One region of the Paenibacillus sp. FSL H3-0329 genome, then DNA from elsewhere that is predicted to be linked to it. Evidence: predicted binding sites of a transcription regulator. Region 1 holds the regulator's gene; the other holds the start of a gene.
The links. Region 1 encodes Rex, which represses fermentation and respiration genes when NADH is low (regulators of the CRP and FNR family bind a similar motif). Its sites were predicted from a motif close to TTGTGAAATATTTCACAA; they were not measured.
Positions count from the first base shown of each region.

Region 2: NSQ66_RS01105 (phosphoketolase family protein) is a predicted target of Rex. The motif match lies at 4,107-4,124, and genes of this name have one in related genera.

Region 1 covers NZ_CP150150.1:4,559,118-4,567,185, reverse strand. Annotated here, with positions in the region: gene NSQ66_RS20170 (hypothetical protein) at 1-38, shown strand, start outside; gene dinG (ATP-dependent DNA helicase DinG) at 165-3,026, shown strand; gene NSQ66_RS20160 (redox-sensing transcriptional repressor Rex) at 3,157-3,810, shown strand; gene NSQ66_RS20155 (amidohydrolase) at 3,797-5,098, shown strand; gene NSQ66_RS20150 (DUF5590 domain-containing protein) at 5,271-5,789, shown strand; gene NSQ66_RS20145 (hypothetical protein) at 6,200-6,742, shown strand; gene NSQ66_RS20140 (AAA family ATPase) at 6,735-8,068, shown strand, end outside.
Region 2 covers NZ_CP150150.1:224,074-232,141, reverse strand. Annotated here, with positions in the region: gene ltrA (group II intron reverse transcriptase/maturase) at 1-981, opposite strand, end outside; gene NSQ66_RS01110 (hypothetical protein) at 1,346-1,480, shown strand; gene NSQ66_RS01105 (phosphoketolase family protein) at 1,609-3,990, opposite strand; gene NSQ66_RS01100 (GntR family transcriptional regulator) at 4,285-5,007, opposite strand; gene NSQ66_RS01095 (hypothetical protein) at 5,095-5,283, opposite strand; gene guaD (guanine deaminase) at 5,595-6,959, shown strand; gene NSQ66_RS01085 (solute carrier family 23 protein) at 6,998-8,068, shown strand, end outside.

The DNA.
Region 1 (8,068 bases):
AGCTGCATTTTGGAAATCAGCTGGTTTCCCTTTTGTAAAAGAATAACGGTTTTGGAAATTTCTATTCAAGCGATGCATCCCCTGAACCAGTGGTGTGCATCGCCTTTTTTCGCAACTTCTGTTATGCTGATTAAGAGTCTCAATTGAAAGGGAATAGAATTATAATGAAATTTGCCGTGCTTGATTTTGAAACAACAGGAACCCAATCCGTGGGTGAAATTATCCAGGTTGGCCTTGCAATTATAGAAGAAGACCGGTCCATCTCCCGGGTATATGGTTCCTATGTCAAGCCCGGAACGCCGATTCCTCCTTTTATAACAGGTCTGACGGGGATTACCGATGATGATGTGAAGGATGCGCCTGAGCTGGATGAGATGATGATGGAGCTTGTTCCGCTCTTGGATGATGTTGTGCTTGTAGGGCATAATGTCGCTTTCGACTTCCATTTTTTACAAAATGCTTTAGATCGTTGTGGTTATTTGCCATTTCAAGGGCGGATTTTGGATACGATTGATTTTCTGAAAATTTGCTTTCCTTCGCTCACATCTTATCAGCTAGGCTCTGTCAGTGCTCATTTTGGAGTGACACATGATCGTCCGCATCAGGCAGATAGTGATGCACTTGCGACTGCTTTAGTGCTGTTGAAATGTCTGGAGGAGCTCTACGAGCTGCCGCTGCTTACGATCCAGAGACTCTGTGAGCTGTTTACCGAAGAGGATAGTGATCTGGGCTGGTACTTTGATGGTCTGCTGCGAGAGCGGGAAGCGGAGACGCTACAGCCCGAAGGTGATCTGACTTTCTATCGTCAATTAGCGCTTGCAGTAGGAGACTGGACGGAGTTAGCGCCACCTAGAGATGAGCATGCTGAGAATCCGCTAGCGAATTTATCTTTTACTGATTATATGGACGAAGTAACCAAACGACTTAAAGACACATTACCGCAGTATGAAAGCCGGGAAGCTCAGGATATTATGATCAATGAGGTGATGACGGCACTTGCCGAAGACAAACACCTACTGATCGAAGCGGGCACAGGAACCGGTAAATCGCTCGGTTATTTGTTGCCTGCCATTTATCAAAGCGTTCGCACCAATGAAAAAGTCATGGTCAGCACTCATACCATTAATCTGCAGGACCAATTGCGCGAGCGGGATATCCCTTTGTTAACGCAGGTAGTTCCTTTTCCGTTTAAAGCTGCTATTTTTAAGGGAAGAGGACATTATTTGTGTCTGCGTAAGTTTGAGCATAAAATTAATAAAAAGGACTTTATAAGCCCAAGGGAAGATGCGCTTACTGCAGCTCAGATGATCGTATGGCTCACTCAAAGTGAATCAGGGGATGATGAAGAGCTGAATTTAAGCGGCCGGGGCGGTGATTTCTGGGAGACGGTGGCAAGCGATACCGATTCCTGTCTGGGCCGTTCCTGTCCTTGGTTCCGCAAATGCTATTATCATAGGGCCAAGCATGAAGCTGGGATTGCTGACGTGGTCATTACGAACCACTCCAAGCTATTCGCAGATGTTAAAGCTGGGCACCAGCTGCTTCCAGCTTACGAGCATCTTGTAATTGATGAAGCACATCATTTAGAAGATGTGGCTGGTAAACATCTTGGCATGCATATGAAGCATTTCACTGTGGCACACACGTTATCGCGACTGTATAAAGATAGCCGAAACGGACAGCTTCCTGCTCTGCGCCAGATCTTACAGTCGTCAGGCAGTGAAGAGGCTTCAGAATGGAGCGGAGTCATCGATCGGATCTACCCGGATCTGCTTACTGTCAAAGAAACCTGGGATGCACTCAGCGACAAGCTGTTCAGCCTTTTGCCGGAACGCAGTGATGCGGCAGCAGGGGAAGCGGGACAACTGGTTATGCGTTTGCTTCCCGCCCGTAAGCCGAAGGATTGGGATGAATTAGTTGCGCTTGAGAACACTATGAATCTGACGTTAAGCGACATCATCCGTAAGGGTGATAAAATGCTTAATGAGATGCGTGACCAGGAAAGCCAATCCTCAGCAGACAGTCTTGTTACTGATATTAGCGGTTTATTTAAGGATTTGGCTTCCATACGTGAGCAAGTAAGATTCTTTATGGGGCTGAATGACGATAATGTAGTATATTGGCTGGAGGCAAATGGAAATTACCGCAGCAAATCACTGCAGATGTATGCCGTCCCTGTGGATGTTAGCAGCCAGCTTAAAGAGTTGTTCTTCGATAAGAAAAAAAGCATCGTGCTTACCTCGGCGACGCTGTCTGTAGATAAATCTTTTCAGTTTATGATTGATAATCTCGGACTTAACGAAGCTGCGGAAGAGGGACGTCTAATGACCTCACTCCTTCCATCTCCCTTTAAGTATCGCGAGCAGGCGCTGCTAGTTATACCGCGTGATTTTCCTAGTGTGAAGGGCAGTGTGGGCGATGCTCGATTTGTCGATACACTCGTACAGTCGTTAGCAGAAGCTGCCAAAACAACACGTGGGCGGATGCTGGTTCTGTTTACTTCTTATAAAATGCTGCGTCAGGTATATGATCCGCTTAAAGAGGCTTTGGCCTCACAAGAGATTACGGTGCTTGGTCAAGGCGTGGAAGGTGGCAGCCGGAGCAAGCTGATCCGCCGCTTTCAGGACAGTGCAGCATCCGTTCTGCTGGGGACGAGCAGCTTCTGGGAAGGTGTAGATATTCCAGGTGAAGCACTGACTTGCCTGGCCATCGTGAGACTTCCGTTTCAACCACCGAATCACCCGTTGGCGGAAGCGAAGTCGGAGTTATTGCAGGCCCAGAAGAAGAATCCGTTCATGAAATTATCTGTTCCTCAAGCGGTTATTCGTTTTAAGCAGGGATTCGGAAGACTGGTTCGCACGGCGCAGGATCGCGGAATAGTTATTGTTTATGATACAAGGGTTATTGAATCTCATTACGGGAAGTATTTCCTTTATTCATTGCCTGGTCCCAAAATGGAGCATATGCTGACTGATCAAATGGTCCCCCGCATAGCGGAATGGCTAGAGGATGGCGGCGCTTCTTAAAATGCTCGTCTTCAGTTTAGCTCCTCCTTATCCTTAAGGGCGGTAAGTTACAGTACCGCCCTTAATAAGGAGAGGTATACGTTTGAATATGGATTTTCACAAGAACATTACTATTTTTAGGAGGAAAAATATGAAATCGGATAAAATATCAGAAGCCGTTGTTCGCAGACTACCTGTGTATTTGCGTTTTTTGAATGATCTCCAGAATCGCGAAATATTAACAGTTTCCTCTCAGGAACTTGGACAAAAGCTTGATCTTAATCCCGCACAGATTCGTAAGGATTTAGCGTATTTTGGTGACTTCGGCAGAAAAGGTATCGGCTATGATGTAACGTATCTTATTGAGAAAATCCGTCATATTCTGAAGCTGGATCAACAGCTTAATGTAGCTTTAGTAGGGGCAGGTAATCTCGGACATGCCTTGTCTAATTACAATGCATATCTCAAAGATACTATGAAAATCACGGCTATATTTGATTCGTACGCTCCTAAGGTTGGACGTAAGATCAACTCCCTTACTGTGCAACCAATGGATGAACTAGGCAGCACGATTCGTGAGCAAGGTATTCGCATTGCCATTATTACCGTACCTGATTCAGAAGCTCAAAATGTAGCAGATATTCTCATTTCTTCTGGGATTGAAGCGATTTTGAACTTTGCCCCTGTGATTCTGAAGACACCACCGAATATCCGGGTGCATGCAGCTGATTTTACAACTGATCTGCAAAGTCTTGCTTATTACTTGCGGGATGGAAAGGAAGAAAGCGAACATGAACAGCAATAAAACGATAATTAAGGGCGGGTATTTTCTGACTCCGGGAACGGATGAGCCGGTTCTGAGTGGATATATGACTATTGAAGATGATTTAATCACTTACATAGGAAAAGAAGAGCCTCAGATGGAAGCTGGAGTGCAAGTGGTTGATGGCAGTCGTCTGCTGTTCATGCCTGGACTTGTAAACACACATGGTCATGCGGCGATGTCTTTGCTGCGTGGATATGGAGATGATTTAGCGCTACAAGTGTGGCTTCAGGAGAAAATGTGGCCGATGGAGGAAAAGTTCACCGGTGATGATGTATACTGGGGAACCTCCTTATCTGTATTGGAAATGCTGAAGGGTGGAACTACGACCTTCCTCGATATGTATGATCATATGGACCGAGTAGCTGAGGTAGCTGAGTTATCAGGTATCCGTTCCGTATTGATGCGTGGTGTGATCGGGTTATGTCCAGAGGATGTACAGAATCACAAGCTTGCGGAAGCGATTTCTTTTGCCCGTAACTGGCATGGAAAGGCGGACGGTAGAATTACTACTATGATCTCGCCGCACGCCCCTTATACTTGCCCTCCGGACTTCCTGGTTAAGTTCGTGCAGGCAGCGCATGATCTGGATTTACCGATGCATACGCATATGTCCGAAACGAAACGTGAAGTGGAACAAAATGTGGCGGATTACGGGTTGCGTCCTGTAGCTCACTTAGAGAAGCTTGGAATGTTCACACGTCCCTCGATAGTTGCACATGGTGTTCATTTAAATGATGAAGAGATTGAGATCTTGGCTCGCCATAATGTGGGTGTCTCTCATAATCCGGGCAGTAATTTGAAGCTGGCTAGCGGAGTGGCTCGGGTTACTGATCTTCTAAAAGCTGGTGTGAAGGTGTCTCTTGGCACGGATGGCGCGGCCAGCAACAATAACTTGGATATGTTTGAAGAGATGCGGCTTGCAGCTCTCATTCATAAGGGTGTCAGCGGTGATCCAACGGCTGTTCCAGCTCCAGAAGCTCTACGTATGGCTACAGAATATGGCGCCCAGTCCATCTTTTTAAATAATGTAGGTAGACTTGCTGTTGGGATGAAAGCTGATTTCATTGCAATTGATATAGATCAGCCGCATTTGCTGCCACACACAGATCTGTTGTCTCATGCAGTTTACTCTGCTAGCGCTAAGGATGTTGAGCATGTGTGGGTGAATGGTAAACAGGTCATCAAGCATGGGCAATGCTTAACCCTGGATGAGGAAGCTATCCGGCGTAAAGCGCAAGAAGCCTTCGAAGGTTTATTGAAGCGTTAAGTCTGGATAATAACGAATAAATAATAGGCTGCGACTTTTTGCTTTTAGCAAAAGTTGCGGCCTTTTGTACATTTTAAAGGCTGGGAAAGCTAGAAAATTATGAAATTTTGGATAAACACGCGGGTGTGTTATATAATCAAAAAAGATATATTACTAGAAAGGGAGCTGTACCTTGAAGAAAAGGAAAAAATGGATCCTCCTGGGGTCAGTTCTGATTCTGCTCCTGGGGTTTGGACTTATCCAGTTCTATGCCTATATTATGAAAGATCAATGGAACGAGCAGGATATCGCCAAGGATGTTGCCAAAACCAGAGCGGGTCTAACAGAGGTAACCAAAGCACAAAAATCGGTTTGGGATGAAAATGCAGTGTACTGGGTTTTAACAGGAAAAAATGAAGCCGGGACTGCTCTTATGGTCTGGGTCCGCTTTACGGTAGATGGAAAATTTGCTGAAGGCGACGACGCAGTGTTTGCTGAGGAACTAAGTAAAGGAACCTCAGAAGCCCAAATACGCGGCATTATCAAAGCTGATCTTCCGGACATAACGATTGAACGCTTGCTGCCGGGAGTATATAACGGAGAGTATGCTTGGCAGCTTTTTTATAAACAGAGCGGTCGGTATTATTATCAATTTTATCGGTTTTCGGATGGGTCCCGAATGGGTGAAGGTTACAGTTTACCTAAAAGTTAAGCCGAACATAAGGAAATTAAGGGTGGCAATGTAAACAAGCGAACTTATTATAAGTTCGCTTGTTTACATTTATTTGATGTACAAAAGTGATATACTAAGTGATATACTGAATGGGTGGTTATCACCGAATATTCTCTTAAATTCACATACAAAAATAGGCCGATTGATTAAAAATCAAGGCCGATTTTGTCGAAAACGAGGAATATATTTGGTATTGATGGAAATATTTAAAAAATTAAATTTTAAATATATTCACATTTATTTTGAAATTAGTATATACACCTGTGATATACTACTACTTGTAATTAGAACAGCAATAAGAGACTTCAGTCTCTCTGATGAGCTCTCAAGTAGCTATAAATTATTATACTGAGCTTTATATTTTGTCATCTTTGAGAGGAGGACGTTTCTTGAAATTACGTCTTGTACCTGTGCTGATAACGTCTCTACTGTCGGCTACTCTATTGTTTGGTGGCTTCTTTTTGTATCGTCAGTTTGCAATGCAGGAACCACTTCAGAAGATTGTATCTCAATATGAGGGCGTCAATGATTCTCATATCAGTATTAACCGCAATGAGGTCACTTTGAAACTTGATCTCCAGCCAGGCACGAAATTACGTGAACTGGTTCAGTACGTCTCTAAAGAAGGAAAATCGATGATTGATGGACGTACACTGAAACTTGATGTAGAACAGAACTCCAGTGAACTGCTGGATGAATACTGGGATAAAGCGATGTTCTCTGTAGCTGAAGCCATGGAGAGCCGTAAATATACACTTATACCCACAGAACTTGATGGACTCAAAGCGCAATATCCGCAATATAAAAATGTGATAGCCTCAACAGAAATTGACGACAATAATGTCTATGTAAGCTTGAGTAATGGAAAAGAAAGCAAATTTATTATTTTGCCGCGCAAACCTGCGACATTGGGGGTATGGAATAATGCCTAAATACCTTAAAGAAATTCTAATCGGATTTGTTCCTGTCTTGTTTATTTTTATGGCTTTTCTAGGCATTAATATATTCCCGATCGTTATTGCTGCTGGGATGCTCACGGCTTTACTTATCATTGCTCATTTAAGAGGCGGACTTGCGGTAAATGCAGGTGCCGGGAAGAAACGCAAGAAGGATGGACCTTCAAAGCTTACTTTTGAAGAAATTGGCGGGCAAGACAATGCAAAGCAGGAGCTTCGTGAAGCGTTGGATTTTTTGATCCGGCATGAGGAAATCAGCAAATTCGGGATTCGGCCTTTGAAAGGGATTCTGCTTACAGGCCCTCCAGGAACAGGTAAGACCCTTATGGCTAGAGCAGCAGCACATTATACGAACTCTGTATTTGTGGCAGCATCAGGCAGTGAGTTTGTAGAAATGTACGTAGGTGTCGGTGCCGGCCGTATCCGCGATTTGTTTAAGGATGCCCGTACCCGCGCCCTTAAGGAAAACAAGCAAAGCGCTATTATTTTCATAGATGAAATTGACGTAATTGGCGGTAAGCGTGAAGGCGGACAGCAGCGAGAATATGATCAGACCTTGAATCAGCTGTTGACTGAGATGGACGGGATCTATAACAACGAAACGCCGCGCATTCTGCTGGTAGCAGCCACTAACCGTAAAGAAATGCTTGATTCAGCATTGCTGCGTCCTGGCCGGTTTGACCGTCATATTCAAGTGGACATGCCTGATAAAAAAGGCCGCAAATCGATTCTCGAATTGCATGCCAAAAATAAGCCACTTCATGCAAATGTGAACCTCGACAAAATTTCCGAAGAAGCCTATGGTTTTTCCGGTGCTCAGCTCGAAAGTGTTATGAATGAGGCAGCAATTTATATGATGCGTGAGGAATTGACAGAGGTTGAGCAGCGGCATCTGTCGATGGCGATTGACAAGGTTATGATGGGGGAAAAAACGGACAGAGAAACTAACCACGAAGAGAAAAAACGGGTGGCGATCCACGAATTGGGACATGCCATTATGGCAGAGCTGCTGCGTCCGGGAAGTGTTAGTCAGGTTACGCTGACTCCGCGGGGGCAAGCCCTTGGTTATGTACGTCACAATCCTCAGCAAGAGCAGTATTTGTACACCAAAGATTATCTCGAAGATCAGATTATGATCGCACTTGGTGGAGCGGCTGCAGAAGAAATGTATTATGGCGGACGAAGCACAGGTTCGCGTGGCGATTTTGATCAGGCCCTGAATATTGTCGAAACCATGATGAAATCCGGATTGACTTCGTTGGGTATCGCCAAGCTGGAAATGGTTACCACTGAAGAGCTTAT
Region 2 (8,068 bases), 2.5 Mb from region 1:
CAGCGAGAAATAACCGCACCATCCCATGAGGTAGTGGTTTAGTTCCTTGATTCGCTCTTCCATCTTCATCGATCTCTTTCGAGAGGATATCTCCTGTATTCGAACCTTGACTCTCTGTAAGGACTGCTTCGCAATTCTCACCTTTGGTTCTTTGTCCACACTAAAACTAAATCCTAGAAACTTTCGTTTCCAGGGACGGTCTACCGCGCTCTTTACTTGGTTCACCTTCAGCTTTAGCCTCGTCTCGATGAATCGGGTGACCGTTGTCTTGACTCTCTCTCCTGCTCTTAGCGTTTTCACGTAAATATTGCAATCATCCGCATAACGAACGAAGCGGTGCCCACGTTTCTCGAGTTCTTTGTCGAGCTCATCTAGGACAATGTTAGATAATAACGGACTCAGTGGACCGCCTTGCGGGGCACCTTCCGTTGTCGGGGTTACTAACCCGTTCTCCATCACACCTGACTGAAGATATTTGCGGATAAGCAGGAGAACTTTCTTGTCCTCCACTTTCTCCGAAATCTTCATCATCAGTCGGTCATGGTTGACGCGATCAAAGAATTTCTCCAAGTCTAGGTCGACTACGAATCGATATCCTTCTTTCATAAAGGTTCGAGCTTTCCTCACCGCATCATGCCCTCGTCTTTTCGGACGGAATCCATAGCTATGGTCGGAAAACTCTGGATCAAACAATGGAGTTAACACCTGCGCGATTGCTTGTTGAATCATTCGATCTGTCACGGTAGGTATTCCTAGTAACCTAACACCTCCGCCACCGGGTTTCGGGATTTCGACTCGGCGCACGGGGCTCGGTTCATAGGTTCCTTCTTCTATGGCATGCCGCAAGGTCTGCCAGTTTTGTACGATGTGTTCTCGTAAGGATTTTACGGACATCCCATCTACGCCATGACTTCCTTTATTCGCTTCAACACGCTTTAAGGCTTGCAGAAGATTTTCCCGTGATAGCAGTTGCTCCAACATTTTTTTTTAACCTCTCTTTACGTGATTTATACCTTCCATTTGTGCCAAAGATGAACTCCGCCCTGCTGAAGTCCCCCACGGGATTCACCGTTTCCTTCTTCAGTCAGGTCCTTTCGGATTTTTTTTTCTGCATTCATCGCTCATCTTGAACGCCTGGATGTATAAATCCTATTCCATGTTCAGCCCTTCCGCAGCTGTTGCAACAGCTTGCGTACTATGGCGTCTGCTGACTTCTGTGCACTCAGCCTACTCTCACAAGTAGGGTTACGAAGTATACTCGCCTATCACACAGATCTCCCCAGGTAAGAACGCTATCTTCCTCTCCATCTATCTGCTTCATTTACTCTCGTACGCCTTTGGCAGTATGGACTTTGGTTTGTTGTGCAACCTCATCCAGCCTACGTTAGCCTTGTATGAAGTTCGTATTCCTCAGACCGGAGATTTGCCGCTGGCTTCCTTCAGATTCCACCTCGCGGTGGACACCCTTGCCTTAAGCTAATGGCTACTACTGCCTTCGCCATTCGGGACTTCAACCCTATAGATAGCGCCCATGCTGGGCGCACACAAATAAAAAGACACCTCTAAAGGTGTCTTTTTGTATTACTTCCTATGGTACTGGCTATACGTTTATTTCAAAGCTTTCCATACCCAGTTCTCTACTTCTGGCAAATCAATACCCTCTTCACGAATGAATTGGTGATGTTTCTTAACGATAGCATCCATTTCATCTGCGATCGCTTTATAGTCGTTAGCATTAGGCAAGCTCAGAACAGCTTCCTTCGCCAAGTCAAAGCGGTCCATTTGATTCAATACGCGCATATCGAATGGTGTTGTGATATCGCCATTCTCGCGGTATCCGTGTACGTGCAGGTTATGGTTATGGCGATCAAAGAACAAGTCTTTAATCAGACCTTCATATCCGTGGAAAGCGAAGATAACTGGTTTATCTTTTGTGAAAAATTGATCAAACTCTTCGTCAGATAAGCCACGCGGATCTAATTTTTGACTTCTCAGTTTCAACAAGTCTACCACGTTGATATATCTAATCTTAAGGTTCGGCAGTTTTTCATGCAGGATAGAGATTGCAGCCAAGCTTTCGATAGTTGGTTCTGTACCTGCAGAAGCAAAGACAACATCAGGCTCTCCACCTTGATCGGTGCTTGCCCAGTCAATAATCTTCAGTCCTTTATCCACCAGCTCTTGTGCTTCATCCGCACTGAACCATTGTGGACGAGGATGTTTGGAAGAAACGATCAAGTTAATTTTTTGACGGTCATTTAAGACGGTGTCAAAGACAGCCAGCAAGGAGTTCGCATCAGCCGGCAAATACTCACGGATAAATTCTGGTTTTTTATCAGCCAAGTGACCTAGCAAACCTGGATCTTGGTGAGTGTAACCATTGTGGTCTTGTTGGAATACAGTTGAAGTTGCTACCACATTCAATGATGGAATATCCGCACGCCAGCTTTGATCTGTTGCTTTACGCAGCCATTTGAAATGCTGAGTAATCATCGAATCCACGACACGCAAGAAAGCTTCATAGCTTGCAAAGAAACCATGGCGACCTGTCAATACGTAACCTTCAAGCAAACCTTCTGCCTGATGTTCAGACAATTGGGAATCGATAACACGGCCATAAGAAGCTAGGAATTCATCATTCGGCTCAATCACTTGATCCAACCATTGACGTTTCGTCACTTCAAAGACAGGTCCCAGACGGTTGGACATTGTTTCATCCGGTCCGAAAATTCTGAAATTGCGGTTCTCTTCGTTCAGAGAGATAACATCTTTCATGTATTTACCCAGAACGGCCATATCTTGTGCTATTACTTCACCTGGTTTGGAATTATCAAGTGCGAACTTACGGAAATTCGGTAAGTTTAGATCTTTAATTTGGTTGCCAGCATTAGTAACTGGGTTCATTCCCATACGTCTGTCGCCAGTTGGCAGGATCTCAGCAAGTTCAACATTCAGACGACCATTCTCATCAAATAATTCTTCTGGTTTATAGCTGTTCATCCACTCCAATAACGCTGGAGCGTGCTTCATATTCTTTTGATCCACTGGAATCGGCACCTGATGGGCACGGAACGAGTTCTCATTCGGAACACCATCCCATTGCTTTGGACCCGTCCAGCCCTTAGGAGAACGGAAGACCAACATTGGCCAAACCGGACGCGTAAGGTCATTGTTGTCACGTGCATTCTTTTGAATCGCTTCAATTCTTTCTACGATGGTATCAAGCACCTTAGCCATTTCTGGATGCATTAGATCAGGATTTTCGCCTTCAACGAAGAACGGTTCCCAACCCATACCTTTAAAGTATGCAGTAATTTCTTCTTTGGATTGACGAGACAGAATCGTTGGGTTACTGATTTTGAAACCATTTAAGTGCAAGATCGGCAGAACTGCACCATCAGTAACTGGATTGATGAACCGGTTGGAGAACCATGAAGCCGCTAATGGGCCAGTTTCAGCCTCTCCATCACCAATAACAACAGCGGAGATCAAATCTGGATTATCCAGAATAGCACCTACACCGTGGGATAGAGAATAACCTAATTCGCCACCTTCGTGGATCGATCCAGGTGTTTCAGGGGCAGCATGGGAAGCAACTCCACCTGGGAAAGAGAATTGTTTGAACAATTTCTTCAGACCTGGGATATCTTGTGTAATTTCCGGATAAATTTCAGTATAGCTACCATCGAGATAGGAGTTTGAAACCATGACCTGACCGCCATGACCAGGACCCTCGATATAGAACATATTCAAATCATATTTAGTAATGACCCGATTCAAATGGGCATAAATAAAGTTCTGGCCGGGAATAGTTCCCCAGTGTCCAATTGGCTTAATCTTTACGTCTGCTTCTTTCAGCGGTTCTCTTAACAACGGATTATCTTTCAAATACAGTTGACCTACAGAGATGTAGTTAGTTGCGCGCCAGTATGCATCAAGCTTCTCTAAATAAGTTTTTGATGAGTAATCAACATCCATGGATAATACCATTTCTTCCACTCCCCAAAATTTTTTCTGTGTCTACATTGCCGTAATTTCTTCCACAAGTACATCATACCGCCGCCAAAAATTAATTCAACCTTTTCAACAAATGATACGGTCCAATTTTGTGAAAATATGAACATAGTATGAAAAACGGTGTCAATTGTCTGTAAAAATACGTCAATATTAATATATATGTAAAAATATGGGCTGAAGTTTGCGGGAGATATTTGCTGCTTTTCCTTCATCTATTTTACGCAAAATAAAAAAAATAAGACCGAGAAAAATTCCCCAGTCTTACTTTTAATGAACGGACACAAAGGTATTAAATTTTAAGTATTTATAGTGGAAACGCATATGGGAGAATTCAAAGGGTGTGCCATTATCTAAAAAGAAAATCCCTTCCATAATGCTTACTGGCTCATTCGCCTGCAAATGCAGCAGCTCTTGATCCGTAGCCTCAGAGGGTTCTGCGGATATCGATAAAAAGGATTTGGTTACCGCCAGGTTCCGTGAATCCTCCAAATAATTAAAGATAGATCCTTCAATAATAGTCTGATTTAAGTTCTGCACGATTTTGATTGGGATATAACCCGTTTCAATCATAAAGGGTTCATCATCAAAAAGACGCAAGCGAACGATTTTGTATACAAAATCATGTGGTCCTAAAAACAGATCCCGTTGCAGTTCTTCCGTTGGTGGAATGACCTCGAATTTCAGAACTTTAATCTTTGGCTTCTTCCCATTCATTTGAAAATTGTCGGTGACACCTAAATTAGAGCCTTCGTAGTTAAAAATAGATTCATTTTTTATGTATAAAGGATTTATAAATGTCCCTGAGCCACGCTTTTTAAAAATAATGCCGGCATTTGCCATTTTAGTCAGAGCACTTTTAATAGAACTACGACTCACTTGATAAGTTTCACTAAGCGTTCGTTCATCCGGTAATTTCATATCGGGAAACTGCCCAGCAAAAATTTTCATTTTTAAGTCATCAATAATTTGTTTGTAGACAAACTGTGTCATGAAGTACTCCTTTTCAGGTCGATACAAGTTTTATTTCAATCTTTACTATAACATAATAACCAGACGTTTATAATCTATCCGGCCACCTTATTTACGACGGCGATTTGTCATGCGATTGTACATCACTAAACCGGCAATGACCATGCCCAGCGTCCCCATACTACTAGCTGCTTCAGCCTGCATACCAAACAAAATGCACAGGTTAGTGACCAAGCTTTTTGTAAGTACAGCAACAATAATTAACATCAACGGGCGCCAAATGTTGTATCTTCTCATCCAGGCAACACTCCTAATCCAATTTTCTCAAACTATTGATCGATTTCATCTATTATATCACAAGATAGTAACCGCATTCATTTCCTATAACCGTAAAGGAATCGAAACACACCTGCATTTTTTACTTCCCTCTATCTTTTTCTGTATTCTAGCATAGCGAACATGACGTCTATGCGTCATATTCGGTTTCAATTCCTCCGCTCCTCCTATCCGTCAATTACGCCTTTATTCGACTTTTGGTCTGGACTTATCCTTTTTCACGGATTATAATAACGAATGCACACCAAAAGACGAACATTAAGGCGGAAATTATGAGAAAATATATGCAAATATTCCTAGGCACTTCATTTTCTAGCCTATCCCCAAAAGAAATTCAAATTTTAAAGGACCATCTCTTCTGTATCAACACGGATGGGATGATAGAAATGATTGTTGCACCGAAGCACCCCGACTATCAACCCTTGCTTGATGCTTATCAAGGTCAGGACAATTTTCATGTATTAGCTGAAGGCCAGTATTTTTTGCCCGGCTTTATCGACCTGCATGTTCACGCGCCACAATGGGCTCAATCTGGAACTGCATTAGATATTCCACTCTATGATTGGCTAAATACTTATACCTTCCCACTGGAGTCTAAATTCTCGGACCTGGCTTTTGCAAAAAAAGTCTACGATGACGTGGTTGGCACTTTGCTCGCAAACGGAACAACTACAGCACTTTATTTTGCAACGGTGCATAAAGAGGCCAGTTTATTATTGGCTAAAATATGTGCGGAAAAAGGGCAACGTGGACTCGTTGGAAAAGTGGTTATGGACGATCCGCAGGGAAATCCTGAGAATTACCGCGACTCCGACACCCACACCGCACTAGTGGATACGGAAGAATTTATACTAGCTGTACAAGAACTCGCTAAATCTACTAAACAAGGCGTATATCCGGTAGTGACACCAAGGTTCATTCCAAGCTGCACTAATGAGGCTTTACAAGGCTTGGGAGAACTAGCCGCTAAATATGATACGTATGTTCAATCGCACTGTAGTGAAAGTGATTGGGCGCACGGTTATGTGCAAGAACGGTTCCAGAAGAACGATGCTTTTGCCTTGCATGATTTTGGTCTGCTCAGTGATAAATCTGTAATGGCACATTGTAATTTTTTAGATGAAGATGATGTGAATTTGTTTGCAGAGACAGGAACAGCTATTGCTCATTGTCCGATATCCAACGCGTATTTTGCCAATAGTGTTATTCCGATCGCTGACTTCCATGCCAAAGGCGTGGAGATTGGTTTAGGCTCTGATATTTCCGGAGGTTTTTCACCTAGTCTCTTCGATAACATTAGACAAGCCGTAATGTCTTCAAGAATGCTGGAGGATGGTGTGAATCCTTCCCTGTCTGCACCAAATCGCGGAGTACCCGGATCACGGATTACGATCCATGAATCCTTTTATCTTGCTACCGCTGGCGGCGGGGAAAGCTTAAGCTTACCTATCGGCCGGTTACTAGAAGGTTATACCTGGGATGTTCAAATTATTGATACGAAATTACCGTCGGCGAAATTGCCCATCTTTGATGAGAATGAGGATTTGCAAGATATTTTTCAAAAGATAATGTATCTGGCCCGGCCTGAAAATATCCGTGAAGTCTGGGTACAGGGTGAAAAAGTTCATTCGCGTTAAAGATTAATTAAACTAAAAAACTTAAGGTGGGCATCGGAGTGAAAACACAAGCAAACGTACAAGAGCAAGCACATTTGGAATCACAGCTATTAACTGTCCTACCCGATGAAAAAGTTTCATTTAGTAAATCCGTCATTCTCGGTTTTCAACATGTATTGGCTATGGATGCCTATGTAGTGCCATTCCTTATTGCGATGTTAATCGGCTTACAACCCAATCAGTCCAGCGCGTTAATCCAATCCACCTTTATTGCCGCAGGACTTGCAACGATTGTGCAAACCTATTTCTGTATGAAGCTGCCTATCGCTCAAGGTCCTTCTTATGTTCCGCTTGGTGCGATCGTCAGTATTTATGCGGCTAGTGGTGGCGGGGAGCTCGGTTGGAGCTCCGTGTTGGGTGCCAGCTTAATCGGGGCCATCCTGGTTATTATTTTGGGCTATGCTGGAATTTTTAATAAAATCGTCAAAAACTTTATCCCACCTATCGTAGGAGGCACAATCATTTTCATTGTAGGTCTATCTTTATTGCCTGTTGCGATCAGAGATAATATCTACGGAGCCTCCGGCGCTTCAATTAATCAAAACGTATTATTAGCCCTTATTTCAGGCGCTACACTGCTTATTTTTGTGATTCTCGGTACTTTGTTCCGTAATAAAGGATCTATCTTCCGAATTCTTTCCGTAATGATGGCGTTAGTAGTCGGATGTATTTCCGCTAATATTATGGGCGTTTTAGATTTCTCAGCGATAAGCAACGCTAAATGGTTTAGCATGCCGCGGATCGCTTTTGTTGATTTCGGCTTTTCCTTCAACTTTTCAGCTATTATCACCATGGTTATTATTTATATCGTGCTGCTGGCTGAAACAACAGGCACCTGGTTTGCGGTCAGCAATGTAATCAATAAACCTTTGACAGACAAAAATATTAACCGCGGCGTAATTGGAGAAGGAATTGGCTGTCTTATTGCCTCTGTGCTCGGTTCGACTCCTGTTACAGGTTATTCAACTAATGCAGGGATCATCTCCATTACAGGTGTTGCCAGCCGCCGGGTCTTTCTCGCTGTAGGAGGATGGTTTGTCCTCTTTGGTTGTTCTGGTAAACTCGCCGCT